4 regions of the Mesobacillus boroniphilus genome follow, and region 3 is predicted to be linked to each of the others. Evidence: riboswitches for the same ligand, from Rfam matches in the RefSeq annotation. Region 3 holds a riboswitch; each other region holds the start of a gene.
The links. Region 3 has a riboswitch for cyclic di-GMP ahead of DYI25_RS14795 (HNH endonuclease). Riboswitches for the same ligand answer to the same signal wherever they lie in the genome.
Positions count from the first base shown of each region.

Region 1: it holds a riboswitch for cyclic di-GMP, as region 3 does, so the genes downstream of both, DYI25_RS17090 (DUF192 domain-containing protein) here and DYI25_RS14795 (HNH endonuclease) in region 3, are expected to answer to the same signal.
Region 2: it holds a riboswitch for cyclic di-GMP, as region 3 does, so the genes downstream of both, DYI25_RS20050 (DUF5667 domain-containing protein) here and DYI25_RS14795 (HNH endonuclease) in region 3, are expected to answer to the same signal.
Region 4: it holds a riboswitch for cyclic di-GMP, as region 3 does, so the genes downstream of both, DYI25_RS19780 (anti-repressor SinI family protein) here and DYI25_RS14795 (HNH endonuclease) in region 3, are expected to answer to the same signal.

Region 1 is NZ_QTKX01000002.1:860,929-869,056, forward strand. Features, by position in the region: gene hemY (protoporphyrinogen oxidase) at 1-1,055, shown strand, start outside; gene DYI25_RS17080 (PAS domain-containing sensor histidine kinase) at 1,190-2,671, shown strand; gene DYI25_RS17085 (SET domain-containing protein) at 2,710-3,090, opposite strand; cyclic di-GMP riboswitch class I at 3,518-3,603, shown strand; gene DYI25_RS17090 (DUF192 domain-containing protein) at 3,697-4,041, shown strand; gene DYI25_RS17095 (Flp family type IVb pilin) at 4,058-4,246, shown strand; gene DYI25_RS17100 (A24 family peptidase) at 4,423-4,944, shown strand; gene DYI25_RS17105 (TadE/TadG family type IV pilus assembly protein) at 4,941-5,324, shown strand; gene DYI25_RS17110 (pilus assembly protein TadG-related protein) at 5,334-6,245, shown strand; gene cpaB (Flp pilus assembly protein CpaB) at 6,256-6,957, shown strand; gene DYI25_RS17120 (AAA family ATPase) at 6,980-7,843, shown strand; gene DYI25_RS17125 (CpaF family protein) at 7,843-8,128, shown strand, end outside.
Region 2 is NZ_QTKX01000003.1:557,782-565,909, reverse strand. Features, by position in the region: gene DYI25_RS20075 (AAA family ATPase) at 1-70, opposite strand, end outside; gene DYI25_RS20070 (STAS domain-containing protein) at 177-1,025, opposite strand; gene DYI25_RS20065 (protein kinase family protein) at 1,258-1,872, opposite strand; gene DYI25_RS20060 (sporulation protein) at 1,944-2,336, opposite strand; gene DYI25_RS20055 (FbpB family small basic protein) at 2,356-2,484, opposite strand; gene DYI25_RS20050 (DUF5667 domain-containing protein) at 2,872-4,020, opposite strand; cyclic di-GMP riboswitch class I at 4,113-4,196, opposite strand; gene DYI25_RS20045 (pirin family protein) at 4,294-5,139, opposite strand; gene DYI25_RS20040 (protein phosphatase 2C domain-containing protein) at 5,535-6,344, shown strand; gene DYI25_RS20035 (LysM peptidoglycan-binding domain-containing protein) at 6,557-7,975, shown strand; gene DYI25_RS20030 (2-phosphosulfolactate phosphatase) at 8,023-8,128, opposite strand, start outside.
Region 3 is NZ_QTKX01000002.1:362,086-370,213, forward strand. Features, by position in the region: gene pgaC (poly-beta-1,6-N-acetyl-D-glucosamine synthase) at 1-476, shown strand, start outside; gene pgaD (poly-beta-1,6-N-acetyl-D-glucosamine biosynthesis protein PgaD) at 487-855, shown strand; gene DYI25_RS14780 (transposase) at 1,072-1,851, shown strand; gene DYI25_RS14785 (LytR family transcriptional regulator) at 2,072-3,046, opposite strand; gene DYI25_RS14790 (phosphatidylinositol-specific phospholipase C/glycerophosphodiester phosphodiesterase family protein) at 3,978-4,901, shown strand; cyclic di-GMP riboswitch class I at 5,030-5,117, shown strand; gene DYI25_RS14795 (HNH endonuclease) at 5,205-6,101, shown strand; gene DYI25_RS14800 (hypothetical protein) at 6,182-7,033, shown strand; gene DYI25_RS14805 (hypothetical protein) at 7,033-8,128, shown strand, end outside.
Region 4 is NZ_QTKX01000003.1:495,792-503,919, forward strand. Features, by position in the region: gene DYI25_RS19760 (nitrous oxide reductase accessory protein NosL) at 1-225, opposite strand, end outside; gene DYI25_RS19765 (carbohydrate kinase) at 474-1,571, shown strand; gene DYI25_RS19770 (pseudouridine-5'-phosphate glycosidase) at 1,584-2,510, shown strand; gene DYI25_RS19775 (helix-turn-helix domain-containing protein) at 2,673-3,020, opposite strand; cyclic di-GMP riboswitch class I at 3,677-3,762, shown strand; gene DYI25_RS19780 (anti-repressor SinI family protein) at 3,792-3,917, shown strand; gene DYI25_RS19785 (helix-turn-helix domain-containing protein) at 4,036-4,356, opposite strand; gene treR (trehalose operon repressor) at 4,653-5,378, shown strand; gene DYI25_RS19795 (late competence development ComFB family protein) at 5,416-5,691, opposite strand; gene DYI25_RS19800 (type 1 glutamine amidotransferase domain-containing protein) at 5,894-6,409, shown strand; gene map (type I methionyl aminopeptidase) at 6,776-7,525, shown strand; gene DYI25_RS19810 (MurR/RpiR family transcriptional regulator) at 7,699-8,128, shown strand, end outside.

The DNA of each region.
Region 1 (8,128 bases), 500 kb from region 3:
CGTTTGCGTTATCGGGGTTATTTTCGCCGCTGGGAAAACTGCGTGCTGCGGGGGACTTTATTCTACCGAAAGGCGAACCGAAAGCAGACCAGTCACTTGGAGCCTTTTTCCGCCATCGGCTTGGTGATGAGGTAGTGGACAACCTGATTGATCCGTTATTGTCAGGTATATATGCAGGGGATATTGACGAGCTAAGCCTGATGGCCTTATTCCCGAATTTCTATGAAATCGAACAGAAGCATCGCAGTCTGGTTATCGGATTGAATAAATCGATGCCAAAGCCGCCGAAAACAGCTAAACAGCCTGGCTCCAAAAAGGGAATGTTCATCTCATTGTCAACGGGCCTTGAGGAGCTGATTTACCAGGTTGAAAGCCGTCTGGAAGAGGGGACGGTCATGAAAGGTACGGCTGTAAAAAAGGTAGTGAAGACAGGCGGGACCTTTCAAGTCCAGCTCGAAACTAGAGAAGTAGAAACAGCTGACAGTGTCGTCATCACTACTGATCATTTCCACGCACAGAGCATGCTGTCGGATTATGCATTCATGGAACCATTCAAAGATATGCCGTCCAATTCCGTCGCAAATGTGGCGATGGCATTCCCGAAATCGGCGATTGAAAAAGATATCGACGGAACAGGTTTTTTGGTTTCGAGAAGCAGCGATTTCAGGATAACCGCATGTACCTGGACGCACAAAAAATGGCCCGGCACATCTCCTGAAGATATGGCATTGCTCCGCTGCTATGTTGGCAAACCGGATGACCAAAAAGCAGTCGAACTGTCCGATGAGGAAATCGTCGACCTGGTATTAAGAGATTTGAACAAGACGATGAATATCACCGCAAAACCAATCTTCCATTTCGTGACGAGATGGAGAAAAGCGATGCCGCAATATACGGTTGGGCATCTTGAGAAGATCGCCTATGTTAAAAAACAGCTCAGTATTGAACTCCCTGGAGTCTTCCTTGCCGGAGGGTCATTCGAGGGTGTTGGCATCCCTGGCTGTATCGACCAGGCGGAGGCTGCAGTGGAAAAAGTAATCGTACATCTGACCTGATAATAATTCCTGCCGCTATCGTTAAGAGATAGCGGTTTTTACTTTTAATAGAGAGATAGCCAAATATACCTTTTTAAAAATCGAAATCTTCTGTAAAATGGACTTATAAGGATAAAAAGTTTGGAGAGATCTCTATGCGAAATAGTTTTCCGATATTTGGGACTGATGATGAAACAATCTATAATCCAGATGAACTGCTAAGTTTATTTTTGGATTGCACGGCTGATGGGTTTGCTATTGTCGATATGGAGAATCGATTTTTAAGGATCAACCATATGTACACGAAAATTTTCGGTTATACAGAAGAAGACTTAATTGGGAGAACATTTCATGAGTTTTCAAATCCCGATTTTGTGCCAGGAATTATAACTGAAGTCAAGAATGGTAAAACATATACCAATATGATAACGAAGCGGTTCCATAAAGATGGATCCATGCTCGATATTGCTGTCTCTTACTCTCCTTTCCGGAATAAGCATGGGAAAATCATAGCAATCATTGCGATTTACCGTGACATCACCAAAATAGTCAGCATGGAGCGTGAACTAGATAGAACCCGGGAATTGTACGAACTAATCACCGAAAATACGACCGATATGATCAAGGTGATTGATAAGAATAAAGTGATCCTGTATGCTTCTCCCTCACATGAAAAAGTAATAAGTCTGAAGACAGAGCAAATTATCGGCAAAAGCCTGAGTGAATTTTTGACGCCAGAGGAAGATGCCATCCTTGACAGAAAGCTGAAGGAAATTATCGAAACAGGTGAGCCGCAGATTTTACGGAAGAAGTTTACCACTTGCGACCTGAATTCTGTATACACAGAATACAATTTTTCGCCAATATACAATGAGAGAAAAGAGATAGAGTCCTTTGTCAGTGTCGGCAGGAATATTACGGACCGAGTCAAGAGTGAGGCAACAATTCGAAATTTGGACAGGCTGTCTGTTACCGGGCAGCTGGCAGCGGGGGTGGCTCATGAAATCCGCAATCCTCTGACTTCATTAAAGGGTTTTTCAAAATTATTGCAGACTTGCCTTGATAAAGAGAAGCAATCGGATTATCTGGCAATCATCATGAATGAACTTGACCGGATCGATATGATTGTCAACGAGTTTATGTCACTAGCAAAGCCGCAGGCCGTCCAGTATGTCAATGAGGACCTGAAGTCAATCCTGGACAGCACGATCAATATCATTAATCCGCAAGCATTGATGCACAATGTCCAAATCAACACAGCTTATCCAGAAGAGGACGTTAGACTATCGTGCAATCAGCATCAGCTAAAGCAAGTGTTTGTGAACTTTTTGAAAAATGCGATTGAATCCATGGCTGATGGAGGGGATATTTTCATAGAACTTCAAAAAAATGGCCCGAGAAAAGTGTTGGTCAGCATTTCGGATGAAGGAACAGGAATCGAATCAGACCGGCTTCGGTATCTCGGCACCCCATTTTACACTACGAAAGAAAAAGGCATCGGCCTTGGGCTGACAGTAAGCAATAAAATCATCCAGGAGCATAGTGGAACTATGAAGATTTCTAGCGAAAAAGGTCAAGGTACAACAGTGATTGTTGAATTGGATTGTTTCGAGACAGATGAAAACTTCTCAAAATAAAAAAATGCGGCTTCCTTAAAACGGGAGCCGCATTTTTGTTATTTCTCTTCATTGAACCAGAGTGGGTCGTTATTATCCACTTCACCATTGTAATTGATGACAATTTCTTCCCCAGCGCTTATGTCGCGATAGGCAAAGAAATCAAAAGTGTGATTGTCGAAATTGATATCATATGTTGCGTTAGGCTCATATGAGTGGTTGAATAACATCCCATAACCAAGGAGGATTGCAGAATGATTACTGCCATATTCGAAGGCATAATCAGCCAGCGCAGTCTTCTCGATGTGAACATGCTGGTCGTTTGGATAGGAAAGGACGGGAGCCTCATGGATTAGTTCGCCTTTTGCAATATCGCGAGTTGCGAATACCCCTCTGTTGAATTCTCCATCACTAATTTCAGAAGTCTTAATCTCAATCATTGTATCACCTGCTCGTTCCACTACTTTATTTATGTTTCATTCTATCAAGCATGACGGTAATAAAGAGTAAATGCAAGTTTTTAATATAAAACAAAAAAATTCTAAGCAAGAATCTCTAATATTTACCCTGCAAGACCTAAAAAGTTCATAAAAAACAATCTAATTTACCTATAAACATTAGTATGTCATGTGCCAAAGTAATTATTAATTTATTATGGTAAAAATTTCATTTTCTATTATTTTACATAAAAAATATGGCGTTAAAGGAAAAAGTGTGATTAATGGACTACTGACTAAGTATGTAGTTTTATAATCCTAGGACAATAGGTATAGTATAATTTTTTGAAAAATCAGGAAAAACGGTGGATTTTGTAGAACGATGTTTCAATTTATGATGTGTGTAAGAGATCAGTCGGATAAATACTGAACTCGACAAAGGCAAACCTGGTGAAAGCCAGCGACGCAAAGCTACAGGGGCTACGGCAATTCATGCTAGGCCAGCCAGCTACCGAAAGATCAGGGTGAATTACATGATGCGTGTATTCAGTGAACCCCCCTTTCGGTAAAGGCGGGGTTATTTTTGTACAGTCGGAGGTGAAAAGCGAAGTGAGGCTCGTGAACGAATCGAACGGCAAAGAGTTGGCAGCGAATGTAAAAATAGCAGATACCTTTTTCAGCAGATTCAAAGGTTTAATGCTGACAGATAGCTTGCCAGAAGGTCACGGTCTCTACATAAAGCCCTGCCCGTCCATCCATACCTTTTTTATGAACTATTCCATCGATGTTCTTTACATCAACGAGAACTATGAAATTGTAGGTGCGGACGAACAGCTAGAACCTGCAAAAATGGGAAAGCGCTACAAAGGTACGTATTCCGTCTTCGAGCTTCCAGAAGGCACGATCCGGAATACAGGAACGAAAGTCGGTCATTCAATCAAACTAATAAAATGAAAAGGGGTTTTAAACGATGATAGCAAAAATGAAAGCATTATTCACAGAAGAACAAGGACAAGGTATGACTGAGTACGGTTTGGTACTTGGAGTTATTGCGGTAGCGGTAGTTACTTTATTAGTATCTCTTCGCACACAAATCATAGCTATGTTTACTAATGTTGTTACTGCAGTAACAGGAGCTACTACAGGTACTACTCCATAATATGCATTGACGTACTTTCCATTTCATATCAAAGCACTCATTTATTCTTATCTACAGTTTGTGATGGAAGTTCGTTTAATTAATACAATCGCCAGTCAGAGGTACAGGCAGAAGGAGCCTCGCGTTGAGAAACGTGGGGCTTTTTTAAAACTCCTCAATGAAGATGAGGTGGAATAATGTGGTTTGATTTAATTTTAGTAGCTTTACTGGTTATTTGTGTAATAACCGATTTAAGAGAACGGAAGATTTATAACAAGGTATTGATTCCCTTTCTCGCGATTGGCCTGATCCTCAATATCGCAGTTGGAGGAATAGCAGGGCTTGGCCATGCCTTGGCCGGACTTGCTGTGGGATTTGCTATTTTGCTAATCCCCTATTTTCTTGGCGGAATGGGGGCTGGCGATGTGAAGCTGCTCGCTGTAATCGGTGGATTGAAAGGTACGGTCTTTGTTTTGACAGCTGCTGTTTATATGGCGCTGGCGGGAGGAATACTAGCGTTATTTGTCCTCTTTTTTCGGAAGGGTGCACTTAGCAGGATCAAACAGATAGGCAATTTTATAGGGGGATTGCGGAGCGGGGTGAAGATACCGCTAGCTTTAGATAAAGACTCTTTAAATGCAACGTATCCATATGGGGTAGCGATCGCCATCGGTGCACTTGCAGCGATTGTTTTCCCTTCTGGAGGAGGTTTGCTATGAAGAGGGATGAGCGTGGCCAGTCACTAGTTGAGACAGCCCTAATCCTTCCTGTCCTCATTATCATTTTGCTGGGTATCATTGATTTTGGAAGAATCATGTATTCATATGCCCATCTCCACATGGCAGCCCAGGAAACTGTCCGGATGGGCGGACTAGGGAAAAATGATACTGAAATTGTTACCTTCGCAAAAGATTATGTCACTCTTAACCCGATTGACCAGCTGAGAATTAACATTTCCCCGGGAGATGCAAGCCGTGATTCCGGTGATTACGTTACTGTCAAGCTTGAATATCCTTTTCAATTCTTTACTCCGTTTGTATCCAGTCTGTTTCCTTCTTCATTGTCAATTAAAGCGGAGTCTACGATCAGAGTCGAGTAGGAGGAAAAAATGATTAAAAGACTTTTATTTACTGATGAGTCTGGGAATACGATTATCCTTGCAGCCTTTTCTTTATTGGTCCTTTTAACCATAGCGGGTCTGGCCATTGATGGTGGCATGCTCTATATGACAAAGTCTGAGCTTCAGAAAACGGCCAATGCGGCTGTACTGTCAGGTGCTCAGGAGCTGACCAATAACGAGGCGAAGGTAGATGAAATAACAAGGAAGACTGTAGCTTCTCACAACAATGGGTCTGAGATAGAGAGTCTTTCAATCCAAATGAAGAAAAAGGTCGCTATTGATCTGGCAAAGACGGTTCCACTGGCATTTTCAAAACTGTTAGGAGTTGAATCTGTAAGAGTAAAGGCGCATTCAGCAGCTGAGCTTAGGACAATGGGCAGAGCTGTTGGTGTAGCTCCCTTGGGAATTGATGACAGTATCCCGTTGGAGTTCAATAAAGAATACAAGCTAAAGGTCGACACCGGTGGAGTGGAGTATGGAAATTTTGGTGTCCTTGCGCTGGGTGACACAGGTGCCAGGACATATGAGGAAAACCTGCGAAATGGCTACCAGGAGGAACTATCTGCAGGGGATATAGTGATCACTCAGACAGGGAATATCGCTGGTAAAACAAGAGAAGTAGTAAAAGAAAAGGTAAATAGCTGTCCGGAATTGCCACGGGATATTCACTCCAGGGATTGCTCGCGGATTATACTGGTTCCTACTTATTCACCAAACAAAATAGATGTTAATCAAGTAAAAGAAGTAAGAATTACAGGCTTTGCTTATTTTTATATTACGGAACCAATGGACATGCTGGACACGTCTATAACAGGAATGTTCATCCAAAGGCCAGGGACTGGTTTTGAAAGTGAAGCAGCCGCCTCCAATGGCGCATACAGCATTCGAATAACGGAGTAGGTGATCAAATATGCGGTCAAAGCTAGTTTTGGTCCTCGCATTAGTAATGGGAATTGTAACGACATTTTTATTCTTTCAATATATGAATCAAGTAAATGCGGAAAAGGCAATGAATAGCAACTTGGTTGAAATTGTTGTTGCCAAAGAAAAAATCATGAAAAATGAGCAAATCACTTCCAATAAACTAGAAACTGCCATGGTTCCTGAAAAGGCATTGCACGCCAACTCCATTAAAAGCTTTGGGGAGGTTGAAGGGAAGCTGGCGAACGCTGAGATTGAACAAGGTGAGCCAATCCTTTCCCATCGACTGGGAACTCAGACTACAGAACATATCTATGTTTCTAGAAAAGTCAGGGATGGCTACCGTGCTGTTTCTGTCGGGGTTAACTTAAACCAATCAACTGCGAACCTGATTGAACCTGAAGATGAAGTCGACATTATGTTCTCAAAAAAGCTTCCAGGTCAGGAAGGAAATGTTGAGTCTAAAATTATCTTGGAAAAAGCAAGGGTTTTGGCGGTTGGACGGAAAATGGTCCTGCCTGAGGATACGCAGGAGCCATATGCTGAATATACGTCAGTTACGGTAGAACTTAAGCCAGCGGATGCTTTAAAGCTTGTCAATTCTGCTGAACAAGGCAATATCCATTTCATGCTGCATAAGCGGCCAGTCATAACGGAAAAAGCAGCAGCGGGCGACAGCGATCAAGATTGAATAAGATGGAGGGTGACCAATCATGGATAACACTGATGAACTGCAAATACATGAAAAGAAGCCGGCTAAGATGAAACGTGGCGAGCTTATTGCCGTTTGCAGTGCAAAAGGCGGGATTGGTCGCACGGTCCTGACAGTCAATCTGGCTGGAGCTTTGGTGAAGAAAAATATTTCCGTCGCGATTCTGGACGGAGATTTTCAATTTGGGGATATCGGACTCGCCATGGACTTGAAGTCAGCTTTTACCATCAAAGAAGTCATTGAAGGGTTGAGTACTCTTGATGAGCACTCTCTGGCTGGCTATATGTCAAGACATGAAAGTGGCGTGAAGGTGATGGCGGCTCCGGATCGCCCTGAGTATGCCGATCTTGTCACGAAAGATGCGGTGGATAAAATTCTCGACCTCATGCTGTTGAATTATGACTATGTTGTAGTTGATACTTCTGTCGGCTTAAATGAACACACTGTGCATATCGCAGAAAGGGCAGACCAGATCATGGTGATGGCGAACCTCGAGATGTCAGCACTTAAGAATACCAAACTGCTCATTGAGACCTTTGACATTCTTGAGCTTCGCAATAAAGTAACGCTCGTTGTGAATCGGGCAAATATGGAGAGTGTAATCAAGGCAGAGGATGCTGCAAGGATACTTGGCTACGATGATCCTGTATATATCCCAAATGATTTTCAAACATGCTCACAGTCACTTAATATTGGGATTCCTTTTGTAATGAATCAGGGCAAGACTGATGTGGCAAAAGCGGTCTTTAAAATGGCTGAACGAATAACCAGCCGGCGTGAGATTACCTTATTCAAAGAACCAAAGGGACCTTCTTTCCTATCAAAACTAATAGGAAGAAAACGCATGAAGGGAGGAACACCTTAATGAGCCTTCTGAATCGGATACAGGAAAGGACGCAACAAGCAGATGAAACTGATGGCCAGCAGGATGAGTTGCGGTCTCATCCTCCCGTACAGCCGAAGGTAGACATCAGGTCAGTCTTCAGAGAACCTCACACGAAAGAAACTGTCCATCCAGAAGCCAAAAGAAAACAGGATAAGCATCAGGAGCTTAAAAACCTGATACATAAGAGAATTCTTCAGGAATATAAAGATTCACCGGTAGAGGATATCATTCCTCAGCTTGAAGTCATGGCTATTGAAATCATGA
Region 2 (8,128 bases), on a different contig from region 3:
TGGCCAGGGTCGTCTTTCCGCTTCCGACAGAACCAATGATATGGATTTTCTTCATTTGATCATTTGTCATAAAACATCATCACTTTGTCTATAGTTAAATTTCAAATTCTCTTCTTAACTGGTATTTCCTCTTTTTTCGCAAAAATAAAAAAGCTGCCTGAGCAGCTTTTTCGAATTTATGCATTTTGCATTGTCTGGATCTCTTTGAATGCCTGATGAAGATTTGATTTTACCATTATACCCTCGAGGTTGAGGCCCAGCGTCACCATTGTATGGGCAACCTCAGGACGGATGCCGGTCATGATGGTCTTTACCCCAACTAGCGACAGGGCATTGATGACCTTGAACAGCTGGTCCGCAACCATCGTATCGACGATCATGACTCCAGAAACATCAAAGATCAGGTGAGTAAGCTTGAGTTTTACAGCCTGGTCCAGTGTTTCTTCCATCAACAGCTGCGCCCTTTCAGTATCAACGTTCCCGACAAGAGGCAATACACCGACACCAGGCAGTAACGGAACAACCGGTACTGACAGTTCCAGCAATGCAGTTTTTGCATTTTCAAGGCTCTTTTGATGCGCGTCGACAAACGTTAGGCTGAAGCTGTATATAGCATGGTCCATTAATGGATCAATGATATCTAATACCCCAAAGATGGCAGAAGCGGACATATCCTTTGCTTCTTCTTTGATTGCCTTCCAGATATGATCACGGTAATAGCTAGTATCTTTAAGAGCTTCATCAAGAGAGGCGCCCAGCTTATAGATATACTCTCCGGTTTCCTTACCCCAGGTTGTAATTTTAGCAAATACCTTTTCCTGGTCTTCATGCTCAATCAATGCCTGACCGAATATTTCAATGAAGTTCGCTCGAATCTCTAGGATCTGTTGTTCAATTTTGCCAAGATCATATTTTTGAGCTTCTGTTAAAACAGCTTCAGAATACCTGTCTTCGTGGACAGCTTTGGCGATTTCGTGCTTCCTGCTGACAATTGCTTCCCCTAATGCTTGCAGTTCTGTGGTCATTTAGATTCCTCCATGTGTTCAAAGACAATTTTATATATACTTCTACGGATTCTATTCCAAAATGCACTGTTATAACCCATCATAACGCAGGGTTAGAATGCAGGACAAGTTTTTGAACTTATGGACGTTCACCGACCTCGTTTGCGAAACGAGTGAACCAGCTTCTTTTTTCTTATCTAGCTTTCTATTCGGAATTTATGTAATTTAAAAAGAGGACTGCGGCCATTCAAGATTAGTTAATAGTTGGCAGCATTCCTCTTTTATAACAATATGCAATTAAATTCATCGCAGGCACTGGCATTTTTTTCGGGAAGCGTTGATGCCTGTAATATTTATAAAAAGCTGTTTTCAAGTCCTCCCACTGAGAACATCGCTTCGTCTGCCGGAATCGAGCCACATCTATAAGCTTGATTTCATCATCAGGAGTGATGATGATGTTCCGCAGATGTATGTCGGAGGGGTTCAAGCCTTTCTCTCTTGCAAGCGTAAGGGCATGATCGACTTCCTCAATATGGCCGGCGGCAATCGGCATGCCATTTACCAAACATTGATAGAGTGTCATGCCCTGGACATAATCCATGACCAAATAATTGCTTCCCGATTCATGGAGTGAAGGGAAAAATGGATTTCCAGCAAGCTCCTTATAAATCTCGGCTTCTTCTGCTGCAACCTTCTCAAACTGAGGAAAAAAAACCTTTATAACAAGGTCTGTTCCGCTGATTCTGAACGCGAACGCACTTCTGCCCTCTCCAACCAGCTTCAGTGATGAATCTTTATGAACCAAAGCTGCTTTTGATCCTCGGATGGAATAAACAACACTATTTGCCAGATGTTCATATTGATTCATTTCTCTCGCTCCTTTCATAGTTTGCCCGAACGGTAGTAACAGGTTGTGTTCCACACTCACAGATACCCAGTTCAGCCCTTAACCACCTTGATCATGTCTTCATCCCAGCTTTCGGTTCCCTGTTTAAAGACCAGCTTTGTTTTAAAATGATAAGAGATATCCTTGTTTGAAGGAGGCACATCCGCGGGAAGCAGGAAGCTGAACGGCACTTCATCATCACCATCTGGCTGAATCCTCAACTGTATATCAATTGTTACAGTATCCAGTACATTTTCTGCTTCTGTCTTCAAGTTAACCATGACAAGGGCACACTCAATTAGCTGGAGGTCCTGGTCAACCGTCCCTCCCTTTATCAAAAACTTCCCATTCACCGAATCACCAGGGATTAAAACATCTTTCTCCAAAATCAGGTCAATCTGGGCGGAACCTACTCCTAGCAATGACATATACTTTCGCAATAGCATCCTGGTCCTCCATTTATGTTTACTTTTTTAGGTTGGTGTATTTCTCATCAAGCCGCTTCTCAATTATCTCGATCCGCTTTTGGTCTGCTAATAATTCTTCCTTGTTCTTTTTTACCAATTCATTAAAACTAAGCTGTAATCTCTTCACAAAATCACACTCCAATACTTAAATTTATGTTTAACCGCAGGAAAACGCCTCTGATAAGACTATTTTTTGCCAGTTTCATTGCAATACATCTCTGTGCTTTCTCCATAAAAAAACTCCACCCGCTTAGGTGAAGGTCTGGAAAACAAATAAAGACCTTCACCAAATATGGCAAAGGTCTTGCTAACAACGGTCGTTGCCAACAAAGCCGGGAGTGATCTCCGTAATGACGACTCTGTTGTGAAAGCTACTCCCCTTTAGGAGAACTATTCAAATGTATACGATTATGATAAATGACAACTCAAAATCTGTCAAATACATCACCAGTATTAACAGTCTTTTTGGGTGGCCTTTTGCCTGCTTTTACTTACCGTTATTTTCCCCTTTTTCTTAGTTGGAATCTTCATCGCTGTCATCATCTTTTTGCTCATCATTATCTTCTTCTTGTTTTTGTTTATTCTTTTTGGCTTCTTCCTGTTTTCTTGCTGCTTCTTGTCTCTTTTCTTCAGCTTTCTTTGCTGCTTCACGTTTTTGTTCTTCTGCTTTTTTCTCAGCTTCCGCTTTCTTTTCAGCAGCCTTCTTTGCTGCCTCTTCTGCCTTCTTTACAGCTTCAGCTTTCTTTTCTTCTGCTTTTGTGACACTATTCTTAGTGTTAGTTTTTGTTTCAGTGGTACTAGCTGATGCGACACTCACTTGCTGTTCAGTCGTTTGCTCAGTTGAAGTTGTGTCTTCATTTTCATCTTCAGTAACCGCTGCTTCGCCTGGCTGTTCTGCTTCTTCAGTGCCCTCTTCGGATCCATCAGTTTCTGCTTCTTCATCTGTTTCTTCTTCGGAAGCCTGTTTTTTCCCTGATGCAAGTCCTTTCATCTTTGATGGATGGACACCAAGCTGCTTAGCTGCCTGTCCGAATCCAACTTTCTCCTCTGTATATAAAGAAGCGATTTCCTCTACTGTTTTCCCAGCTGCTTCTGCAAGCCAGAAGATTTGAGCGATTTGGCCGTACCCTAGCTCTTGTTCTCGCAGCTGGGAAACCATTTCCTGATCCAGGCCCTTTACAACGTTAGCAACCACCTTCGCTTTTTCCGTTGCTTCTTCAACCTCTTCCTTTAGCTCATCTTCAAGCTCCTCAGTAAGTTCATCCTTAACTTCAGAAACGTTTTCCAGCTCTTCAGTCAGTTCGTCTTCACCTTCAGAATCAGTCTGTTCTTCTACAATTACTTCTGTGACCTTCTCTTCAGCTGCCTCAAGAGCTTCTAAATATTCTTGAAACGCTTGTTGGACGAATTCTGTTTTTTCTTCTTCTGACATTGCGGTAGCTTCAGCCAGTCTCTCGTTCGCGAATTCAAGGAGGAGCTGGGCTTCTTTTTCATCATCGAAGGTGACTAAAAGCTTCAATTCCTCAAATAATTGGTCAAACGTAAACAAAAACTCATCTGGTGTCGTGCCCGGGTCTACCGTTTCAACTACCTCACTTGCAGATGCTGCCGTCCCAAATGCAAGCACTCCGGTCAAAATTGTTGATGCTAAAAGCTTCTTCATTCCAATACCCCCACTATTTTTAATATTGGAATTAAAATCGACATAAAAAAGTGCTGTCCGAGAGCAGCACACATACATTGGCTATGTGATTCTTCGGCAACTGGCTGGCATGGTCGACGACTTTAGCCCCTGTAGCTTTGCGCCCCCAGATTTCCCTAGGTTTGCCATTATCGGATTTTAATTCTACTTTTATCTTACTTTTTCGACAGACAAAAAGAAATAGAAATGTTTAAAAAAGACTATAATTCAAAGTATTTGGGTAATTATACCCATCTACTTGGCTTCCTCGCCGAATTTGCCTTCCTGATAATCGCGGTAAGCCTGGCGAATCTCCTCCATCGAATTCATCACGAACGGTCCGTAGGCGACCACTTCCTCTTTGATTGGCTTCCCGGAATATACCAATACTTTTGAGCGCTTGTTCGCTTTCAGCATTAGTTCGCTTGTACCTTCGCCTCCGTCATTAAATGTCAAAGTCGCCGCAGAAGACTTTTGAAGATTTGTTTGGCTTGAGCCGGCATCGACTTCACCTGAAAGTATATATAGGAACGCGTTATGCGATTCCGGCAATTCATATGTGAAATTCGCCCCCTCAGCTAGCTGAATTTCTGATAGGGTAAATGGCACTCTTGATTCGAGAGGCCCTTTCACTCCGGCAGTTTCTCCTGAATACACCTTTAAAGTTCCGCCTTCAAACTGGACAACTGGTGCATTTTCGGAATACACGTTTTGATAAGAAGTCGTTGTGCCTTTCAACTCCTTAGGCAGGTTCAGCCAGAGCTGCAGTGTATGCGCTATGTCATTGTCCACTGCCTCTTCAGCATGTCGCGCACCGCTGCCTGCATTCATATACTGGATGTCACCAGATTCCAGAATGCTGTGTCCGCCATGGTTGTCAATGTGCTCAAGCCTTCCGTCAATGATATACGTGATTGTCTGGAAGCCACGATGCGGGTGATCAGAAAATGTCCCACGTTTAAACCAGTCTTCCGCCATTAGAATGAATGGATCCAACTCCCTCCAGTTTTGTGGGTTCAGCACTAGTCCTGCCTGGACATGCGGCATCCCTCTCTCTTCATATTGAACTGTCCAATGTTTCTTGATATCTCTTTTGAACATCTTACCCCTCCTGACTTGTTTCAACAGCATATTAATTTATTTACTTTTAGTAAGTATAACTCTTAACAGGTCAATCCAACAAAAAAAGCGCCCCCTGCATACTGGAGATAAGCAAGGGTAACGTTTTAACTCGTAGTTTCACCGATTATTGTATTTCACTGAGACGTTCAATCGTCTTTGCCAGAAGGGCTGTCCGTTTTGGTGTTCCAAATCTCACCCCCTAAGGGATTTCATAAAAGACTTCATTTTTTACCAGAGATATAGTGGGATATCCTTTAAGAAACCCACTAGCTCCTTTTTTGATTTATTTACACAATAAAAGTAGTAGACTAATAACTAAACAGATTACTCAAAAGGAAAGGTTGAATGAATATAGAATAGGCAGGGAAGTACATATGAATAATCATCTAGTTTTCAATTGGGTAGGAAATCGGGAGAGTTTTGTAGACGAGCCGAGTATTATTGAACTGGGCAATATGATCATTGGCCGATACGGAGGTAATTCCAGTGCAGGTCAATACAAAAATGAGGATGGATGCTTCGTTATGTCAAATCCTGAACAAGATTGGGAGTTTGTGATTCTTTTAGATGCCCACAATAGCTCAGAAAGCGCTGAACTGATTGTTGAAGCCTTCAGTCAAATAAAAGGGGATGTCCAAGGTGCGCTATCACTTTCGACCAATGAGGCTTTTCAAAATCTGCAGCGTATTACCCTTAATCTTTTTCAAAGTGAAGATTTTTTAGAAGCTTGCGAGAGAATAAAAGGAGAAACCGCTTGCTTAATCGTGGCCAGGAAAGGCAACTACTGCTGGTGGTTTTCAGTTGGCGACTGCCTATTCTACTTGCATCATCCTGAACTTTCCTCCCTTGGCCAATATCAAGTGAACCAAAGGCATTTTTTTGAATGGATTGGTCAAGTAAATACCTTTAGCCAAGCTGTTCCTTGCTTCAGCAGCGGAGCAAAGGAATTGCGGAAAGGCGTCAATCATCTTCTTATGATAACGGATGGCCTGGTTGAGTGCCCAGGAGAACCATTCATTGAACCAAAAGCAATCTTTGGTGAGTTTTCCAATTCATCTAACAAAGACGGGGTATCGAGGTTACTTGATCGTATTCAAGCCAACAATGTACGCGATAGCACTACTATTATTTCTTGGGCTGTGTTGAACAAAGAAGAAGCTACAATTCCTAGTAATGAAAGATAGTAGAACACTTGGAATTTATCTAGCGCGTAAAATAGATGAAAACGCATGGATAAAGTCCATTTGAAAAATCAATTAAAAATTCTATATCCTCCCGGAAAGCAAAATCTGATTCGTCCATTTCGGCCACCTTTTTCCAAAACAGCCTTAATAAAAGACCTTCCATTCACATATATATCTTATCATTGCAGGACTTTTTCCCGGGGAGGTTCATAATGATCATTCATGTTGTCCAAAGAGGTGAATCACTGTGGCAAATCGCGAACAGATATCAAGTGACAATTCCACAGATTACTGATATTAACGGTCTCGAAAATCCAAATCAACTAGTGGTGGGCCAGGCCTTGCTCATTCCATCCCATGATACATTCCATTCAGTTCGATACGGCGAAGCATTATGGTCAATTGCCCAGCGTTACGGAACAACCATAGATGCCATCATCCAGGCGAATGCCATTACCAACCCTGCTCTTATCTACCCAGGCACCGTACTCCGCATACCCGCAACCCGCCACACCATTCAACGCGGTGAAACCCTATGGCACATATCCCAGCGCTATGGGGTAACAGTACAGGCAATCATTAAGGCCAATCAAATCCAAAATCCAAACCTTCTATATCCAGGGACCATTCTAGTCATTCCAAAACGGAAACCAACAATTGAATCAAATTCATTCACCTACCATTCCGACGAAAAAGCAATTGAGCTGGTAGGCGAAGTAGCCGACCTGATGACCTATATCGCTCCGTTCGCATACGTCATCCAGCCTGACGGGTCACTTGTCCTTTACATGAAGGATGATACCGAAGCTATCCAGACAGGACTGGCAAAAGGTGCACTGCCAATGATGTCGATCACCAACTTTACAGCGACTGAGGCTGGTGAGAATATCGCCCATGAAGTTCTGGCTAGTGAAGCAAATCGTACCACACTCCTCAACAATATCCTTTTTGTCATGCGTGAAAAAGGTTACCGTGGCTTAAATATAGACTTTGAAAATGTCCTGCCTGCTGATCGTGAGCTTTATAATACGTTTCTTCAGGAAGCAGTGGATGCTCTCCATAAGGAAGGCTATTTTGTATCAACTTCTCTTGCGCCAAAGATCAGTGCCGACCAGAAAGGATTATTATATGAAGCGCATGATTATCCCGCACACGGCAGAATAGCAGATTATGTCGTTTTGATGACCTACGAATGGGGCTACCGTTACGGTTCACCACAGGCTGTTTCGCCATTGAACGAAATCCGCAGAGTGCTAGATTACGCGATTACGGCTATTCCGAGGAATAAAATCCTGATGGGCTTTCAGCTATATGCCAGAGACTGGATCATCCCCCATGTACAGGGCCAGGAAGCTGAAACATACAGCCCACAGGAAGCAGTCAGCCGTGCCATCAAGTATGGAGCTGCAATTCAATATGACACAGTAGCCGCGTCACCATACTTCCGCTACACAGATGAACAGGGCCGCAAACACGAAGTATGGTTCGAAGACGCCCGCAGCGCACAGGCAAAGTTTGATTTGATCAAGCAATACAATCTGCGTGGTGTCAGTTACTGGGTCTTGGGTTACCCTTTCCCGCAAAACTGGGCATTGCTAGAGGATAATTTTAATATCAAAAAATTGACATAGTTATGATTAACACTATTAAAAGTGCCCGGCTCCATGCCAGGCACTTTCTATTTACACATTATAAATCTTCCTTCTTTCATGATTGGCACGATGTTATTCACATTGAGCTGGCTGCAATATCGGACATCTGTCTCATAACCTCGTTCCCGCAAT
Region 3 (8,128 bases):
TTGTCCCGGAAACGTTGAAGGGAATCTGGAAGCAGCGCCTGAGATGGACCCAGGGTGGAATTGAAGTCATCCTGCGCCACATGGATATTTTTATGGATTGGCGCCAGCGGAGATTGTACCCGGTCTATATCGAACAGGTACTGAGCGTCCTTTGGTCGATCACCTGGTTTGTGTCGCTGCTCATTATGCTGTACAAATATATTTTCGATCAGGAATTCATCATGCCAACATTATGGATCGGCAACTATCTATCGATTATATGTCTGCTGCAATTCCTGGTTGCGCTCTACATTGAAAGGAAGTATGAAAAAGGAATCCTTAAATACATGCTATGGGGAATCTGGTATCCCATCCTTTACTGGCATATCAACGCCCTGCTCGTCATAAGGGCAGTGCCGAGAGGGTTAAAAATACTCAGGAAAAATAAAGACCAATTTGCCACATGGGAGAGTCCGGACCGCGGACTACATATATAAGGGAGAAAATATGATTATTAACAGTAAGCAGTCAAAACCGCGAAAAATCATAGACATCCTGCTGACCTTTTTCGGATGGTTGTTTCTCGCGCTATTCCTATATAATCTCATCACTTATTTCGAAGGGGACCTGGACTTCACATTCATTGAACTGAATTTAGCCAACGCGAATTCAATCCTGCTCATCACCGTTCTTGTGGTAATCGTAAGCGCCGCCTTCCTTAGCTGGTGGAGTTCATACAACAAGCGCAAATACGGACCGCTCAAAAGAAGAACCTTCCCGCCACAGACAAGCCAAAAAGAACTCGCCGAGTACTTCGAACTAACAGAAGAAGAAATAAGACAGATACAAAGCAATCAATATATTGAGAGAAACTGAGAAGCATGGGGACGTACTCTTTGCTTCTTTTTTGTGTTTGAAGCTGCTGTTATGGCAGTTAGGATCAAAATTTTTAAAAAACTAAGGCTTAACAATGACTGATTTTTCTGAGTGGTATATGATGTAAAGTAACCACATTTTAATCTCCTTCCTTCCTCTCTGAATCAACTCTTTTATTGAATTTCCAAAACAAAAATTTTATAAGTGGTGATCAATATGGCTCGTAAAGCTAGGGTGAAAAGCACTAGTGGTATTTATCATGTCATGTTTCGCGGGGTGAATCGGCAGGATATTTTTCATGATGATGAAGATAGGATGAAGTTTCTTGAGATTCTGAAGAAATATAAGGAGTATGCTGGGCTTGTAGTGTATGCCTGGTGTTTAATGAGTAACCATATCCATCTGCTTTTAAAAGAGGGGGAGGAGGGAATTGGGGCGACGATGAAGCGAGTTGGTGTGAGTTATGCGTTATTTTTTAATTGGAAATACCAGACTTCGGGCCATCTGTTTCAGAATCGGTTTAACAGCGAAAGTGTAGAACAGGATGATTATTTCCTCACGGTGGTCCGGTACATCCATCAAAATCCGGTGAAGGCAGGAATGGTAGGGAGGGTGGAAGATTGGCGGTGGAGCAGTTGTTCCGGGTATTATGATCAACCATGTTTCCCGGAAGGTTTGCTTGAAAGAAGCAGGGTTTTGCAGATGTTTTCGCCTGATGCTTCCATCGCTAAGGAGAAATTCAGGGAATATAATGAACAAACTAATCAAGATGAGTGCCTCGAGGATTATCCGTTTAAGCGCCGGAGATTGACCGATGAAGAGGCAGGGCATGAAATCAAGGAAATCCTCGGTACCCGGGAAATCGCTCAGGTGAAGAGCCTGCCTAAAGATGAAAGGGACATTGTGTTAAGGAAAATCAAAAGTATTGATGGTTTATCTCAGCGTCAGGCAGCCAGGATCCTCGGTATCCCGCCTAGTCTGGTTTTTAAGGTATAAACAACTTTAGTAAGAATCCTCATTGAAAATCCACAATAGCAATCCTACCATATGAATGATCCTGTAAATGGTCCAAAAGGAAATTGAACTTTTATATCTGCACAAGTGTTATGCGTATTGCTATAGGGACTGGAAAATCAGTGCATCGTGATAGTTGCGACGATTACTAATGGCAGAAAAATGAAGAGAAGCAAAGGGTACGTCCCCATGCTTCCTTCTTTTAGTTTGGAGATGAAACAGGGGAACTGTCACCTAAATGCATTTGTAGTTCATTTTGGACTTTTTGTTTTTCTTCTTCTGGGATGATTTGATAATAGATTTTATCGATGATTGTTCCTGTTCCTGTTAGCTGTAATTGTTGAATGTCTTTGCTGGCATTTTTATAGTGTTTTTGGATGTCTGCCATTTCTCTCAGGGTCAGGTTGGTTTTTACGTTTTTGCTTAGGGCTTCTAGTATTTCGTCTAACTTAGTGATGGAGCTGAAGCTTCTCCCTTTGTTTATTACACCCTGTATGACTTGCCGCTGTCTTTGCTGCCTTCCAAAGTCCCCGTTTGGATCTTCTTTTCTCATCCTTACATACGCTAAAGCTTTATTTCCGTTTAGATCGATTTCACCTTCTTGGAAGTCATAACCGCCTTGGGAAAAAGTTAATGTATTGTCAACCGTAACTCCGCCTACAGCGTTTACGATATCTTCAAAGCCTTCCATATTTACTTGAACAAAATAGTCGATCGGGATGTTCAGGAATTCCTCGACTGTATCTATGGACATCTGTGCACCGCCAAATGCGTAGGCATGATTAATCTTGTCGTCAAATCCTTTTCCCACAATTCGAGTTCTTGTATCACGGGGAATGCTTACCATTTTAGTAGAGTTTAGTTCAGGATTCACCGTCATGACAATCATTGTATCCGATCGCCCTTTGTCACCAGGTCGGGCGTCCACACCCAGCAACAATACGGAAAAGGGCTTCCTGTTTTCATCGCTTACTTCATCGCTTTCTGCATGGGCGATGTTCTTACGCTGATCAGTCGTCTTGCGATCAATCGGCTGATGCATCGTTTCTACCGCTTTTGAGACAGATGAATAAATAGTGTATAAATAAACGCCGGCTCCTATCATGATCAATAATCCTATGATTCCCATAATTTGAAGCCTGGTCATCTTCTTATTTCTTCGTTTATTAAACCTCACATAACAACCCTCCAAATAAAATTTGATATTAAAAGTTCCTTGACCCTCCGCAAAGGAGTATCTTTAACGGAAGTATCTCTGGTCGTTTTTGCTAAAATCCTTTTTATATAATTCTTCAGAATGAATTTTTTTAGAAGTAACGATATAGAAGGGAATTGGATTTATAGCAGTTACCATTGATTTGCTGACTAGCTTCTCTTGATTAATAATTTGACGTACACCTTCTCAAAATTGTTACGATGAGCGGAGAAAAAAGTAATCCAACAAAAATCCTTTATTGGCTTTGCTGTTGAGATGAGCCTAAAAGGTTTAGGGCATGTTTGTTCTCTAATGATCTTCAGGTCCTTTTTCATGTCTTTTGAAAGAAGGCCTAATAGTTTATTATAGTAGTCCATTTTTTCTTAGGTTGTTCATTGGAAGGGAAACGGATTGAAATCATATAGATTGCTAGATTTTGAGCTATTTTGCCGTTCGGTACATAAGTGTTAAAATGCCTAACTTAATTGCATTTTGAAGAGTAGACGATAGATTCCATCTTTATAATATTCCTCGTGGATCGCTTTCAGAACCGCTCATTGCTGCAAAACGGGCAAGTCTTTTTAATCCTGCTAAATTCTCCCTTTGAGAAATTATGCCTATACTCCACCAGCCGCTTCTCCAAATAATCAAACTGTATATACTTATTTAATTCCTCAAAGACACCAAGTTTAATCATCATTAGAAACAGTTCTTGTGCTACGATTCACTGGTAGCCAACCAAGACCTCTATTGATTTGGACCGAGGGAATTTTTCCTACAGTAGTGTTCCGGTGTTTAGGACTTTTATATGACAGAAGAAAATTAGACTGTATTCAACATAAAATGACAAATAATTACAAAGGTGGTCAAATTAGTTTAAAAACGATATACTAGTTTCCATAGAAGACAACTTATGATGATCGGGAGAGAAGCGAAATTGAAACAAGGAAAGTGGTCTATTCTTTTATTGTTCATATTGGCAGCTATTACTCTGGCTGGTTGTGGCAAAGATGCAGTCAATGAGAATGTGTTAGCGAGCGAGGCAGCGGCAAAAAAGAAAGAGAAAAAACAATCAGTTTTAGCTGATAAGCCTGTGGTTCTTCATGGACTTGGATTTATTGAGGGACATATGGTTACAAACTCTATCGAGGCTTTTACAGCGAACTATGACCGGGGTTTCAGAGTGTTTGAGGTTGATTTGCAAATGACTTCCGATAATCGTTTAATTGCCCGGCATGACTGGGAATTGGTCCATTATGAATGGTTAGGGCAGGAGGTTCCTGAAGTAGGAGGGCCAAAGCCGTTTGATGAAATAATGCCTATGAAGATCCATGGTAAGTATACTGCACCATCATGGGAGCAAATCCTGGAGCTGATGCAGAAGTATCCGGATGCTTACTTTGTGACTGACACGAAAGATAAAGAGGAAGAAATAGTTCGTCAATCCTTCTCATATTTGGTAGAGGCGACAAAAAAGGTTGATCCGGAACTGCTGGACCGTGTCATTCCTCAAATTTATGATAAGCCTATGCTTGGTTATATAAAGGATTATCATGACTTTAACGAAGTAATCTATACGTTGTACAAACACACAAATGAAGACATCCCGACTCCGAAAGATTTGGCAGAATGGTCCGCCGCCAACAACGTAACGGCGATAACAGCCTTGCCATTCCGATTAACAGAAGAAATGCAAGCCGCACTAAATGAGAAAAATATCACCATTTACACACATACCATCAACAAACCGGAACACGCAGAAGCATACAGGTCCAGGGGATGGGGCATCTACACAGACTACCTCCTATACGACGGGGAGAATTATATTGCACCTTAAGAAGCACGAGAAAAGAAGCATGGGGACGTTCCCTTTGCTTCTTTTTTTATTGTTCTCGTCGACAAAAAATGACAAATTTAATTGGTTGAATATAGTAGAATTATAATGTGATAAAAGTCCTATTCAAATAATGATAAAGGCAAACTTATCGAAAGGTAAGGACGCAAAGCTGCGAGTCTAAAATCCTAAATGGATTATGATAGTCGGGTTGCCAAAGAAAGTCTCTATATTTACTTGGCTATCCTTTTACTAATAGGGATAGCTTTTATTTTACATATTCCCCTGAAAGTGGAGTGAAAACATATGAGTTTTATTCGGACTATTGGCAAGGGTGCCGGAACTGTCGGTGGTGGTTTGATCGGCGGAACCGTCAAGGTGGCTGGAAAAGCTGTGGGCAGCAAGTGGAAGGACACTGGGGAATGGATTGAAGAGGTTGGAAATGGTATTCAAGCAGCATCCGAGGTTGCATTTGAGAACGCCGGGCAGTTTCTGGATGGCGCTGTTCATGGAGCGTATGGTGCGATAAAACAAGATGAATATCATAAGCAAAAGGGCTTGATGGATTTAAAGGATTCTACCTTTAAGACAATAAAAGGGATAGGCTCTACCGTAAAATACACAGCGCAGAATGTTGGCACTGTATACAAGGGATACTCAAGCGGAGATAAAGACCAAGCCATCAAAGGGATGAAAAATCTCGGGAAAGTTGTAGCCGTATCAGGACTGGCAATCGGTATATTGGACTTCGCAGATGGAGCAGACGTTGCCGAAGCAGAGGAGCTTGTAACCAGGAATGACCACTTGAATGGATATGAACATCCTGAGACTGGTGTTCTTTTTGTGGAAAAGACAGTGGATCTGCCAAATGGCCAGGTGATCGAAGGGACTTTTCCAGTATTTGATGATTCCTTCAATGTCATCATAGCTGAAGAAATATATTCTGAAAGTGATAATGTTCATTTTAGAATAGCGAATGCAACATTGTACCAGGCAATCGTTGAAAACCCGCAGCTTGCCTATGAAATGAATCTGTCTCAATCTGATATCCAAAGCCTTGCAAGCGGGCAAACTCCTGAGGGATACACATGGCACCATAATGAAGAACCAGGACTATTGCAGCTGGTGGATGAAGAGACCCATGCTCAAACAGCCCATACAGGCGGCCGGTCCATTTGGGGCGGAGGCAGTGAAAATCGTTAAGCACAGTGGGAAGCTTATTGTGTTTTAGTAAAGCAGCCGAATGTCCATATTTCAAAAGATTTTAAAAGGGGAAATCAACTATGTTAAATAGCTCATTAAAAAAAGAAGCGATTGAAAAATTAAAGACTGCACTCAACAAATATGAAAGTTCTTCTAAAGCTTTACAGAATAATGCTATTAAACTTCATAATACGCGTAATTACGGAGTAGATGTTATTGCTAAAGTTGAGGCTTACATTAACACGTTAGCTAATACTCCAAAAGAGTTCGAAAAGAGTTTTGATAAAGTTCACGTTAACCTCGCCAGTTTCAAGACGCTTTCTGAAATTTCTTATGATGAAAAAGAAATGATTAAGCTAGCGGGTGGTGGTTCGGCAGCTGGTGTAGCGGCTGGTGTTGCCACAGCTGCTTTTGCACCAACAGCGGCAATGGCGATTGCTACTACATTTGGAACAGCCTCAACAGGTGCCGCGATTTCTGGTTTGTCGGGTGCTGCGGCTACCAATGCGGCTTTAGCATGGTTAGGTGGAGGTGCTCTAGCAGCTGGCGGTGGCGGTATGGCTGGAGGAAGTGCACTGCTGGCGTTGGCTGGTCCTATTGGATGGGGGATTGGAGCAGCCAGTTTAGCAGCAGGCGGTTTTTTTGCAAGCAAAAAAAATAAGGAGGCAGCGATGAAAGCAGATAGGGAGAGGGTTGAAATCGTAAAGGCAACAAAAGTTCTTGATGCTACCTCCGAAGAGATCATGAACTTGAGACATTCAACTCAAACCTTAGCTACAAAGTTGGAGCAAAGTTTAATTTCATTTAATAGTCTTTCAAAAAGTGTAAAATCTTTTACTGATTTTTCACAAGATCAGCGTGATTACTTAAGGGCGATTATTAACAACACTGAGAGCTTGTCAGCATTATTCATGAAGGAAGTTGGAAAGTAATGTCGACAAGTGTGTGGAAGGATCAGGTTACTGCAGCCGGGGTAGAAGGTTTTAATCATTGGAAAACCCAGTCCATTGCTAAGCAGTTAGACCAAATTGTTAAAGATGCACTGCAAGGTCAGCAACAGCAAAATGTTAATTTTGAAAATGCCTTGAAACATATGATGAAAATGCGTCAGTTTCTATCTGAGCCTAAGAATATTTTAGGTTCAGAGCAAACGAAGCATGGAGAAGTGGCAGAACATCTGGAAGTTAATATTCGTAATGCTTGGGCAGCTTTAAAGGGCCAAGGTGATGTTGCCACATTTGATGGAGTGGGCAGAACAGCACCGGAAGACTTCATTTTAGATGGCATTAAGTATCAATCTAAATTTATCAATGGTACTAATAATACACTTAAGCATGTGCTTGAACATTTCGAGAAATATCAAGACCGTTCGATGAACTACTCTATACCAAAGGATCAATATAAGATTATTGAAGCCATTAAATCCGGACAGACTCCTGAAGGTTTGAATGACAAATCGATTCGGGCAATCCTGAAAAAAATTGAGGAAATAGAACGGCAAACAGGCAGGAGTTTCCACGATTTGGTAAAACCTTCTGTCGCAGATTACAGCGAGGCCCAATTAGGTAAAGCAGGAGAAACGGTTTCCAAGCACCAGGACCATATAATAGATGAGAATCAAAAGGTCCAGGATAAAATAAAACAGGATGCAAAAGAACAATCCAAGGCGGTAGAAGCGAAAAAAGGACCTTCAGTTGGCGAAGGAGTTAAAGTTGCTGGGGTAGCAGCCGCGATCGCAGCTTCATTAAATACAATTACGGTCATCTACAGTAAAGTAAAGTCCGGAAAAAAGATTCAGGATTTTAATAAAGATGACTGGTCAGAAATAGGGTTAAGCTCTGCCAAGGCAGGTGCAAAAGGTGGAGTCACAGCCGGAAGTATATATGCCCTGACTAACTTAACTTCACTTTCGACTCCTTTTGCCGGCGCTGTAACCAGTGCGGCCATGGGGATGTCTTCCTTACTAACCGACTTGAATAAAGACAACATCTCCATGGATGAGTTTGTGACCCAGGGACAAATACTTT
Region 4 (8,128 bases), on a different contig from region 3:
GCCCATTGGGTTAGCTTCCGTATATACCTTCATATTGCAGAAAGCACAAACATCATCAGCACCTGGTTCGTGTGGGCCATCTGCATGGTCATCCTCCTCGTGTTTCACCTCTGTTGCTGCAGTTTCTTGACTGTCTTTTTTCTCGTTTTCGCCAGCTTCATCACCGCAGGCAGAAACAATTGTCATTAAAAAGAATGCCATCATAATAGCAAAAAATTTCTTCATTCAAATCTCCTCCTTTGATCGAATTTAATCCTATCAGGGAGTTGTGATTAAAATGCGAAAAATCAGTGGGATAAGCGTGAGAAGCACACTATTTTTATGACGATTTTGTGAAAAATCTCCAAGCTTTTTGAATATTGTATACCAGTGGTTTTAAGTACTCAATCAAATATTAATAAAGTTGTGTATATTCAGATAAAGGTTTAAAATTTAAGTGTAAGCTATATTTTGGAAATAGAGAGGTGCGCAACATGGACGAAAAAGAGGGTCTTATTTTAAAGCTGATAAAAGAGGATCCGTTCATTTCACAGATTGATCTTGCTTCGAAAACAGATTTATCGCGTTCAGCAGTTGCCGGCTATATTTCTTCTTTAATAAAACAAGGAAAGCTTGTAGGACGGGCGTATATTTTACCGGGAAGGCGCCAGGTGCTGTGTGTGGGAGGCGCGAATGTCGACCGCAAAATATGGCCGAAGGGTGTTCTTGAGCTGCGTACTTCGAACCCGGCTGAAAGCTCAAAGTCATGCGGAGGAGTTGCCAGGAATATCGGGGAGAACTTGGGAAGGCTTGGAAGTGATGTCAGCATACTGACGGTTGTCGGTGATGACCATGAAGGCCAATGGCTAATGGAATATACAAAGGCTTTTGCAGATATAACGCCATCAGAAACTCTTCAGGGACAGTCTACGGGAGCGTATACGGCGGTACTGGACCACGAGGGGGAAATGACAGTAGCGTTAGCAGAAATGTCAATCTATGAATTTATCACACCTGAATTCCTGGACCGTAAGTGGAATTATTTTGCTTCATCAGATTTCGTTATGCTGGATACTAATTTCCCGGCGGGCGTTCTTGAAAGGATTATTGAACGTTGCCATAAGGAAAACATTCAGCTATGCATTACTCCCGTTTCATCTCCGAAAGCGAGAAAGCTGCCGGAGGATTTAACAGGGGTGACCTGGCTGATTGCCAATAAGGAAGAGGCAGAAGCCATTTCCGGGATTAGTATCAACAATGAAGGTGACTTCTTCAAGGCAGCAGAGCTGATTATACATAAAGGTGTGGAGAAGGTTGTCATCAGCCGCGGAGACAAAGGTCTGATTTATTTTACCTCGAAAGGCGAAGCTGGCGTCCTGATTCCCCCGGCGATTTCTGTTATTGATGTAACTGGAGCAGGAGATTCGCTTGTTGCAGGAATCATATATGCCCATTTGAATGGCATCCAAACAGAGGATGCCTGCAAGATTGGCATGGCCTGTTCAATCCTGACGCTGCAATCAATCGAAACTGTAAATCCGATTTTGAATAATAAACAATTGCTAGACACATATAAACAAAACTTTAAATAAGCGAGGTACTCCATGCTGGAAAAGTGGCTAGAATATTCACAAGCAGTAATCGAAGCAAAAAAAGCAGGCAAACCGGTCGTTGCCCTGGAATCTACGATCATTTCACATGGGATGCCTTATCCACAGAATGTCAAGACAGCGAGGGAAGTAGAGCAAATCATCCGTGAAAATGGAGCAGTACCTGCAACCATTGCCATACTGGATGGGAAAATAAAAGTTGGCTTGTCAGATGAAGAACTTGAGTACCTGGGGCAGAGCAAAGATGTTGAGAAAGCGAGCCGGCGGGATTTGCCGTATTTGTTATCTGCAAAGAAAAATGGGGCGACAACGGTGGCAGCAACGATGATTTGCGCAGAGCTTGCGAAGATTGAAGTGTTTGTGACCGGCGGAATAGGCGGAGTTCATCGAGAAGCAGAAACTACGATGGATATATCCGCAGACCTTCAGGAGCTTGCAAAAACAAATGTCGCGGTTGTATGTGCCGGCGCAAAATCAATTCTTGACCTTGGCCTGACGCTTGAATACCTTGAAACTCAGGGAGTTCCTGTTATAGGCTATCGGACAGACTCACTGCCAGCCTTCTACACACGAACAAGTCCATTCCATGTTAACTTCCGGCTTGATACACCAGAATCTATAGCAGAGATGATCCAAACCAAATGGGAGCTGGGACTTGATGGAGGAATCGTCGTCGCTAATCCAATTCCAGAAGAAGACGCAATGGAAGAGAGCTTGATCGCAAATGTGATTGAAAAAGCACTGGGTGAAGCCAGGGATAAACAAATCGGCGGCAAGCAGGTAACTCCATTCCTTCTTGGAAAGGTCAAAGAATTAACAGATGGAAAAAGCCTTGTGGCGAATATCGCACTTGTGAAAAATAATGCGAGGGTGGGGGCAAAGATTGCAGCCAGCCTGGCCAAACAGAGAATCAGCCTATAAGGCTGGTTCTTTTTTTAGGATTTTTTCGTAACATTACAGTTTTGAAAAAGGAGATCAAAGCCTTTAAAAACATAATACAAGGGCGTACGAAAAGCGACACTCATACGAAAATATTTGTTCTAAAGTGCTGTTTTGCATTGTAATTTATATAAATGCCTTTACCTACTTATCCTGATTGCTCCGGCTCTTAAACTTCATGAAATCCAGGTAATAAGCAAAATCTTCTTTGCTGATTCCGTTTTTTATGGCTTCATCTATGAGTCCAGCCCATTCCTCATCAACAGGCATCCTTGCAACTTTCATGTTTTGCTGTCCCATCAAATACTCAACAGTTGTATCCAGGTTGTTTGCCAGACGGGACAAAACCTGAAGCGAAGGATTTCCCTGGATCCCTCTTTCGATGTAACTGAGATAGGATTTGGACACATTCGCTTTTTCAGAGAGTTCACTAATGGAATACTTTTTTTCAAGCCTCAAACTTTTAATTCTCTCGCCGACCTTCATCTTCATATGGCAATCTCCTTTAATTTCAATTATTATTCATTATAACGAACAAATAAGTTCTTTTAAAAATACAAAAAACTGAGATAAACGGAGTATTTTCTTAAAAAAGAACGGTTATTGTTCTTTTTTAAGAAAATTAGCCATATTTTAGACTTTTTCAGGAATGATGCAAATGGACTATACTCGAATGGAATAAAGTAAGTAAGAACTATGTAAAGGGGCTGGATGGCCGTGTACAGAAAAAATTGTGATCGTTGTAACCGTCCTTCGTTTAGCAGCAGTGAGGTTGGGGAGTGGCTGTGCCCGATATGCGGAAATGATTTAACGAGATACCCGTTCTTTAATGCCATCAGTCTTGAAAAAGTTGTGACTTTAACTCGCCGGAAAAAGAATCTGTATAAAAAAAACAGCCAGCCATAGAATCATTATCAAATTTATGGGGGTTATTTTTAAAAAAGAATTCAACAATTAGAGATATAATATGACAAATATCCTTGCTTAAATGGTTTAAATTTTCAGATAAAAGGACTTTCACTCTGTGATTTTGTAATTGTTTGGAAAAAAAGAGGAAAAATCCTTATATAGTTGCCGACAAATAGTTACATGTTAAATATATAGAACAAGGTACAATGACATTGGGACTTAAAAAGTGAGTATAGAGATTCAGAAAAAGGCAAACTTGTTGAAAAACTAGGACGCAAAGTTACGGATCTAAGGTGCAAAGTACTATGATGGCCGGACTGCCTGGAATACTAACTGTATTTTGGGGGGAAGAACTTGATTAAAGAGCAGGTAGTTTTTGAAGAACTGGATACAGAATGGATGCAGCTTATATTAGAAGCATTAGAGATGGGAATTAACAAAGAAGAAATCAGGGAGTTTTTAACGAAGACTAACAAGTAGTAAAAGAAATTCAATACATAGACAAAAGAAGTGTGATCGAGCAGCTCTTATGGAGGTGCTTTTTATTTTTTTCTATTAATGAAAATAAAAATGGACAGCGAAGGCTGTCCATTGAAATTTATTTATTGTGTAGTCTCCATTTATTGAATTCCAGAAACTCACGAAACTGGTCTTTTGTGATACCTGAATCCATTGCTTCTTTTACAAGGTGGACCCAATCGGAATCCATATTTTCTTTGTCGGGTTGTTCATGAATTAGATGGTCTACTGGGACATTCAGTACTCCAGCTATCTTTTCTAAAAACTGGATTGAAGGATTTGTTTGAAGATTTCGCTCCAGGGAACTCAAATAGGATTTTGCCACGCCAGCTTGTTCTGCCAATTCAGATAAGGACATTTTTTTTTCTTGTCGAAATTTTTTGACGCGTTCACCGATCACTTTTATCCACACACCTTATCAATTTATAGTTATATCATAACAAATCTGATAAAATAGTTCCATATTAAGAACAACTTATAGAACAATTATAACCAACCTTAAAGTCCTTTTGGTCCACTTTTATAAAAAAATATGTTGGGAAAAATCTCGATGCTTTTATATCGGTCTTTGTTATTAAGAATTGTACATTATTTTATGAAGATTGTTTGAAAAATACAAACGCAATTGTCATTTGTGTTCAAAAGGATATTAAAAAGGTAAAATAGTAGCAATCAGACAAGGTACGGGTGATGTGTATGCAGAAAAAGTATTTATTGATCTACGAAGAAATTTCCAAACAGATCCAGGAAGGTCATTATCCTCCTAAAACGATTTTGCCATCTGAAAATGATTTTGCGGATATGTATCAAACGTCCAGGGAAACCATTCGTAAAGCACTGAATCTTCTTGCGCAAAATGGATTCATCCAAAAAATCCGCGGTAAAGGTTCTCTTGTTCTCGATTTGAAAAGACATCAATTTCCGATTTCCGGATTGATCAGTTTTAAAGAACTGGCGGAGAACATGGGCGGAAAGGCGAAAACGACCGTAGAAGAGTTCACTCTCGAAATGGCAGGACGGGATATAGCCAGGGAATTGAATATTGACGATGATGAAAAGGTTTGGAAGGTAAAAAGAGTGAGGCATATTGATGAAGAACGGGTCATACTCGATAAGGATTTTCTCGTAGAAAGGCATGTGCCAGGACTGTCACGTGAGATTTGTGAAAACTCGATATTTGAGTATATAGAAAAGAAACTTGAGAAAAAAATCAGCTTTGCGAAAAAGGAATTCACCGTAGAGGAACCAAGCCCGCAGGACAGGAAGCTCCTCGATATGGAAGGATTCCATGCGATCGTCATCGTGAAAAACTATATTTATTTTGACGATGCTACCCTGTTCCAATATACCGAGTCAAGGCACCGTCCTGACAAGTTCCGTTTCGTTGATTTTGCCCGACGTATGGATACCCGGTCTATATAAGAAAAAAGAAGCTGCCGTTGATGGCAGCTTTTATTTTTTAATGTTTCGGGTATTTCCCGACAAGATGGATGGCACTGATGATTCTTTTATTAATCCAGGCTCTGTTTTCCTGAGTATTAAGTTGTTCATAGACCATCTTCCGGCCATCTTCTGTAGTGACATAGTGACTTGGAAGAGTGTTCAGGCTGATGGCAATGATATCATTCCGGCACTTCTGGCAATTACAGAAGGTCTGATAATCAGGGCTCATCATCAACACATTGACAAGAGTGGAAACTACCTCTTCCATTACATTGACATATTTAAAATCCATGGTGCCTTCTCTCCCTATTGATGTCCTAAATTAAATTATAGTTGAATGACGGAAATATAAAATGATTTTTTTGTTTTCGATATAAGATGGGTCTATTTACCTGATTTAATACAAAATAATGGAACTTGTATTAAATGTTTCATAGCCGTAAGACAGGGAATTTTAAATAGTGGAGAATTTCTTAAAAGGAGTTGTTGAATCCATGGGTAAAAAAATTGCCTGTTTAATAACCGATTTATTTGAAGATGTAGAATATCTTGAGCCTTCGCGTGCTTTCACCGAAGCTGGTCATGAAGTAGTGACGATTGAAAAGGAACAGGGGAAAGCCGTAACTGGAAAGCAGGAAAAAGCCGAGGTTAAAATTGATGAAAGCATCGATAACGTCAAGCCGGAAGATTTCGATGCACTCTTCATCCCTGGAGGCTTCTCCCCGGACCAGCTGCGTGAAGACGAGCGATTTGTTGAATTTGCCAAGGCATTCATGGATGAGAAGAAACCGGTCTTCGCCATCTGCCATGGACCTCAGCTGCTGCTTACCGCAAAAACGCTTGAAGGCAGAGGAGCCACCGGCTATAAATCCATCCGCGTCGATATGGAATACGCCGGAGCAAAATACATGGACAAAGAAGTCGTCGTCTGCTGCAACCAGCTCGTGACCAGCAGGGAACCGAAGGATATCCCAGCGTTTAATCGAGAGGCACTTAAGATATTGCAATAGAGTTTAAGTTAGAAACCTTCTGCTGAGGCAGGAGGTTTTATTTTGGTTGCTTGTGACGGAAAACTGGAAAAAAACGCCTGGAATTTCCAGTTCGCCAATAAAATTTGATTTTCGCCAATAAGTTGTAGTTTTTCGCCAATAAAATAATTTTTTCGCCAATAAAAATAAATTATCGCCAATAAAATTGTGAACTCCGCCAAAAAATCAAAGGCGAAACTAATTTTGATGTTTAACACCTATACTTTTCGAACTTTTCTTAAGAAAAACAGCCAGATTAACGTTGAAATGAGCCATCATCCAGTTCATTTTGCGAAAATCTATGTATAAGATAATATAGAGGGTGAAATGAATCGGGGAGATGACGGAATGATTGTTTTAAAATCGGCACGTGAGATTGAAAATATGAAGGCAGCGGGCAAGCTGCTCGCTTCCGTGCATAAAGAATTGCGCAAACTGATTAAGCCGGGGGTAACCACTTGGGAAATTGACCAGTTTGTCGAGGATTATTTGAAAAAGCATGGAGCCACTCCTCAGCAGAAAGGCTACCGGAATTATCAATATGCAACATGCGCCAGTATCAATGATGAGGTCTGCCACGGATTTCCTCGAAAAGAGGCGCTGAACGATGGCGATATTGTCACAATAGATATGGTCGTCAACTTGAACGGTGCGCTGGCGGATTCGGCATGGAGCTATGGTGTTGGGAATGTGAGTGAACAAACTCAAAAGCTGCTTGAAGTTACAAAAGAGGCACTGTATCGCGGCATTGCTGCATCTGTACCAGGCAATCGAGTTGGCGATATCGGCCATGCGATTCAATCATATGTGGAAGTAGAAGGTTTTTCGGTTGTCCGTGAGTTCATTGGCCACGGCATCGGTGCGGTGATCCATGAAAAACCTGATATCCCGCACTATGGCTTGCCTGGAAAGGGACCAAGGCTGAAGGAAGGCATGGTGTTCACGATCGAACCGATGGTCAATATGGGCGAATGGAAAACGAAGATGGATAACAACGGCTGGACAGCCAGAACCGTAGACGGCAAGCTTTCCGCACAGTATGAACATACCATTGCGATTACTAAAGATGGTCCTGTCATTTTGACGGAACAGGAATAACAATGAATCGGGCTAAACATAAGTTTGGCCCGATTTTTATAAGAAATATGAAAAAAATTTTCAGCCTGATTACATAGCAATGAAAATCTTTTAGGAATCTATTCAAGGTTGCGAAATGAACCATTTGCTAAAATAATCGAATCAAAAAAGGAGGCAATAAAGTGGCCACTGAACTGAATGGACAAAATGTTGTTGTTAAAATTAATGCCATCTATTCTTCACTTTCCTCAAAGGAGAAGGCGGTTGCAGATTACATATTGAAGAACCCGCAGGAAATCATCCATCTCTCGATTACCGAGTTTTCGGAACAGGCTTCGGTCGCAGAAGCAACGATTTTCCGTTTTTGCAAAAGGCTTGGATTCCGGGGCTATCAAGCTTTTAAAATCGCCCTGGCGAGTGAAGTCGTGGAACCGATCAAAAATATTCACGAAGAAATAAAGCAAGAAGATGAAGTGGTTACTCTAGCGGAAAAAGTTTTCGCCGGACATATTGAAGCGATGAAGGGCACGCTGAATCTTTTGGATGCAAAGGTATTGGAGGACATTATTGAGGTACTCAGCAAGGCATCAAGGATTGATTTTTACGGGTCAGGCGGGTCGTCGG